Regions from separate parts of the Pseudoalteromonas sp. P1-7a genome, predicted to be linked through region 1. Evidence: riboswitches for the same ligand, from Rfam matches in the RefSeq annotation. Region 1 holds a riboswitch; the other holds the start of a gene.
What was found. Region 1 has a riboswitch for cobalamin ahead of AN389_RS16080 (ABC transporter ATP-binding protein). Riboswitches for the same ligand answer to the same signal wherever they lie in the genome.
Positions count from the first base shown of each region.

Region 2: linked by a shared signal. The riboswitch ahead of AN389_RS14150 (TonB-dependent receptor domain-containing protein) and the one ahead of AN389_RS16080 (ABC transporter ATP-binding protein) in region 1 are both predicted to bind cobalamin.

Region 1 covers NZ_LKDU01000030.1:26,903-29,310, forward strand. Annotated here, with positions in the region: gene AN389_RS16070 (LysR family transcriptional regulator) at 1-140, shown strand, start outside; gene AN389_RS16075 (porin) at 340-1,272, shown strand; cobalamin riboswitch at 1,329-1,465, shown strand; gene AN389_RS16080 (ABC transporter ATP-binding protein) at 1,544-2,353, shown strand; gene AN389_RS16085 (iron ABC transporter permease) at 2,358-2,408, shown strand, end outside.
Region 2 covers NZ_LKDU01000024.1:9,541-11,948, reverse strand. Annotated here, with positions in the region: gene AN389_RS14160 (YajQ family cyclic di-GMP-binding protein) at 1-5, shown strand, start outside; gene AN389_RS14155 (hypothetical protein) at 276-1,058, shown strand; cobalamin riboswitch at 1,145-1,308, shown strand; gene AN389_RS14150 (TonB-dependent receptor domain-containing protein) at 1,345-2,408, shown strand, end outside.

The sequences.
Region 1 (2,408 bases):
TCCATGTAAAAGATGTTGAACATACCTCGCGTGATATTTTTGTGGCCTACCACAGAGACAACGAACAAAAAGAGTTAATAGAAACCTTGATTAACTTATTACCTAAAATAAATGCTCATCAGCCTATTGATGAACACTAAATACCGACTATTATTTTTAGTGAGATTGAGTGGGTACAATTTTGTTTATTAAATATTCATGTCAGTTTGTTTTCAGGATTTAGACACTTTTATTAAAATAAAAAGACAAAAATGTTTCCTTTGTAATATATCTGTCATTTAACGATGACAAACTGCAGCTGTTTTAAAAAATTAGTTTTGTGATTATCGAGGAAATAACATGAATTTTGTAAAATCGAGCTTATGTATTGCTCTAGTAAGTGGTTTATCTTTTAGTGCGTTTGCAGATGTTGATGTTTACGGTAAAGCGAATGTTACTGTGCAATCATCTGATGACGGTGAAGGGTCTTTCACTGAAATTAAAAGTAATGCATCTCGCTTTGGCCTAAAGGGATCTGAAAAGATCACAGATGGATTAGAAGCGGTTTATAAGTTTGAGTTTCAAGTTGATGTATCTGACGCTGACTCTAAAGGTGATAACGACGACAATATTTCTGCACGCAACCAATACGTAGGTTTAAAAGGTGCTTATGGTCAAGTTGTTGTGGGTCGTAACGATACGGCACTTAAGCAATCACAAGGCAAATTAGATTTATTTAATGATCTTGAAGGCGATATTAAAAACGTCTTTAAAGGTGAAAACCGCTTGGGTGATTCAATCACTTATACATCTAAAAGCTACGAAGGTTTTAAAGTACTTGCTACATTTATTGCCGAAGATGACGTAGATGCAGATAACGGTTATTCAATGGCGGTTACCTACGGTGACGCTGCACTTAAAAAGAGTGCGGTTTACGCCTCGGTTGCAGCCGATAGCGAAGTAAATGGCTACGATGTAGTGCGTGCGTCAATCCAAGGTAAAGTAGAGAGCTTTAAATTAGGCGCTATGTACCAAACTCAAGAAAAAGTAGACGGTAGCGCAGAAGCGGATGGCTACTTATTAAACGCAGCCTACAGCATGGGTAAAAACACGTTTAAAGTGCAGTACCAAGCAATGGACTTTGATGATAGTGATGACAAAACGGCAGTTTCTGTAGGTGTTGATCATAAGTTTAATAAAAACATTAAAGTATTTGGTTTTTACTCAAGCTTTGATATGGACAACAATGTTGACCAAGATTACGTTGGCTTAGGTATGGAATACAAGTTTTAACTATTCGCTAAATTAGTTAAAACGCTCCCTTTTTAACCGCGCTCCTTTGAGCGCGGTTTTTTTGCTTTAAATTATTTACTTACCCGCCCATAATAGACGCTCATTTGGAATGGGGTGAAATTCCTCAACTATTCCCGTAACTGTAATGAGCACCGTGCTTTAAGTCAGATACAAATGAATAAAATATTTTAACGAGCGGGTAAACTCATTTTATTAGTGCACTATTTTTTTAGTGGTGTCTTAGTGAGTGCGCGTTTTTAAAGGACTCACTTTGCAAACTACATTAGCGCCAAACACGCCTTTATTAGACATTCAAAATGTGTCGTGGGAAGTTGATAATCACGCCATTTTAAACACTATTAATTTGCCTATAACAAAGGGTAAATTTATTGGCTTAATAGGCCCAAATGGGGCGGGTAAGTCGAGCTTACTGCGCTGTTTGTATCGCTTTAATAAACCCACCACAGGCAAAATTACTTTTAATCAGCAGGATATTTGGCAGCTTAAAAGTGAAGATTACGCAAAATATGTTGCTGTCGTTCTGCAAGAAACGCCTGCTCAATTTAACCTAACGTTATTTGATGTGGTTGCCCTTGGGCTTACGCCTCATAAACCACTATTTAGCGCCACCACCCACAGCGACAAACAAAAAATTACACAGGCAATAAAAACCGTAGGGCTTGAGCAGCAGTGTAAGCAAAATTTTGAATCACTTTCGGGGGGCGAAAAGCAACGAGCATTAATTGCCCGCGCCATAGTGCAACAACCGCAATTACTCATTATGGATGAGCCAACCAGCCATTTGGATGTTAAATACCAAATACAAGTGATGGAATTAGCAAAATCGCTAGGGGTCACTGTGTTTGCCTCATTTCATGATTTAAATTTAGCAGCTGCTATGTGCGATGAACTGGTGGTTATTAATAAAGGCAAAATAACACATACAGGCTCGCCTGAGCAGGTACTTAGTGAAGAGATGCTAGCAGATGTTTTTGGGGTATGTGCGCACGTAACCAGCCACCCGCAGCGCACAGAAAATGGCCAAACTATTCCTCATATTACTTACTTTTATGGCTATTAATTAAATGGATATAACAAACATAAACCCGTGGACTATTTTTATAGCTGCCTCATTA
Region 2 (2,408 bases), on a different contig from region 1:
ATTAATTAGCTAAGTCCTGCCATTAGTATTTTAAAGTGAAAATTTAAATGTGTGGTTATTAAATGTAATAGCCACACATTTTACCCCGCCCTAATTACAGCCTTTATTTACTCGCAACCCTAAACCCCTTTTACCTGCGTAAAATCACTCTACTGTGCTTCCATACTTTTTTAACATTATTTAAATGCATTATTAAACCTGCTTAGCACGCAGTTGCGTATATTAGGCTATTCTTAATATCAATATTACTTAATAGTGACTGTTAAAGGCTTTAAATGCTTAAGTTTTTTATTTTTATAATGTTCATTGTGTGCAGTAAGTTTAGTTATGCTAAGCCAATAAATGTAGATGTGTTGGTAGAGGACGGTTACTTTCCAATTATTATTAATGCTGAAAAAGAGCAAGGAGTAGCTCCAGAGTTTATTAAAATACTCAATGATTCTCAAAATGACTATAAATTTACGCTTAACTCTTTGCCTGTAAAAAGGCTCAAAAAGTGGGTGGAGTGGGGTGAGTTTGATGTGTTGTTTTTAATGGCTAAGCAATGGGTGCCCGAGGGAGCAAGAAACGCCTTACAGGAAACGAGCTTTTATGTTATTGCTAAAAATGAGCTGTATACGTTAGCACAGAACACCCAAAAGCAAAGCTATTTCAATGATTTACATGCTTTAACAAAAGCGGGGGTATTGGGGTATTCCTATCGTTTTGCTGATTTTAAAACTGATGCACAATATTTAAGTGAAGAACACCAAGTTAGTTTAACAATTGATGAGTTTAACGTTGTAAAAATGCTGCTATTAAAGCGAGCAGATGTAGGGGTTATAAACAATATTGCTTATCAATATTTTAAAAAGAATAACATTTTTAATATGGACCTACTTTATAGGAGCAATACACCAGATGCTATATACGATACTCACTTTTTAGTTAACCCTTCGCGCAGTAAAATTTCGGTAAAACAAATGGATAAGCTTTTAAATGCGCCCGAAATAAAACCAAAAATCACCGCGCTTTTAAGCTCATATGGCATAACCTCTAGCTTTACACAAAACAATTAATTTAACTTTTAGCTATATAGACGTCCGTTGACATTTGTAAACAAACTGCTCACAATAACCGCCTATTTTCAAGGTGCTTGCTGGTTGCTAAATACAGGGTTTAAAGTATTAAAACTAACAGCAAGATAATCGGGAAGTTGGTGAGCCTTTATGACAAAAGCAATCCCAACACTGCCCCCGCAACGGTAAAGTATTAACGCATTTATGTGTTTACTGAGTCCGGAGACCGGCCTTGAAGTAATCTTACTTACTTAAATCTTTGCGGTGGGCAAAGATAAGGAACATCATGCTAAATAAAACAACTCTCGGCGTTGCTATCTCGGCTGCGTTGTCTTTTTCTGTCTCTGCTTCAGAAAATCCAATTGAAAAAATCACTGTTACCGCTAATAAATTTGAACAATCAATAAATAATGTTTTAGCAAGCGTTAATGTTATCAGTCGAGAACAAATAGACAAAAGCAGTGTACGCGATTTACCAACCTTACTAAGCACACAAGTGGGTTTTCAAATTAATCCTAATGGGGGCTTTGGCCAAACGTCGGGCGTATCTTTACGTGGTACAGGTTCTGGCGATACGTTAATTTTAATTGATGGCGTTCGCACGGGCTCAGCCACACTTGGCCAAAAAGCACTAAGTAATGTGCCGCTAAATAGTATTGAGCGAATCGAGATCATAAAAGGATCGCGTGCCGCTGTTTATGGCTCAGACGCCTTAGCTGGTGTTATTAATATAATAACGCGCGAAGCGAGCAATACCTCCCTTGATGCCACATTTGGCTCTAATGCCTATCAAAACTACCAGCTTGCGGGCTCTGTTAAATCGGCTGATGTAACTAGCGCTTTTAACGCCGGTTTTGAAAAAACAGATGGCTTTGACGCGCTGCAAGGTGTTGCCCCAGATGACGATGGTTATGAAAATAAGAATCTAGGTTTTAAAGTCAATTATGCTGACGCTCACTATGGTAATTTTAAGCTACTAGGTCAGTACAGCGAAGGTTACGCAGATTATGATAGCAGCTTTAGCCCTGCCTCGAGCACAGTTGAAAGAGGGGACTTTAAAAACTATCAACTGTCGGCGAAGTGGAGCAAAAACTACACTAACCAATCTCATGCTCTTGAGGTTGCTTTTGCAACGGATGATTCTGACAGCACGTATGTAGATTTTTCTACAGGTGGGCCAACAACCAGTACGTTTATTACTAAACGTTCGCAAGTAGATTACAACGGCCAATACCGTTTAACTAATACGCTTAATATTAGCGGCGGCGTTAATTGGTATAAGGATGATGTATCACACAGTTCTCAAGCTTTTGATGAAGATAGCCGCGATGTATTAGCTGTGTTTGTTGG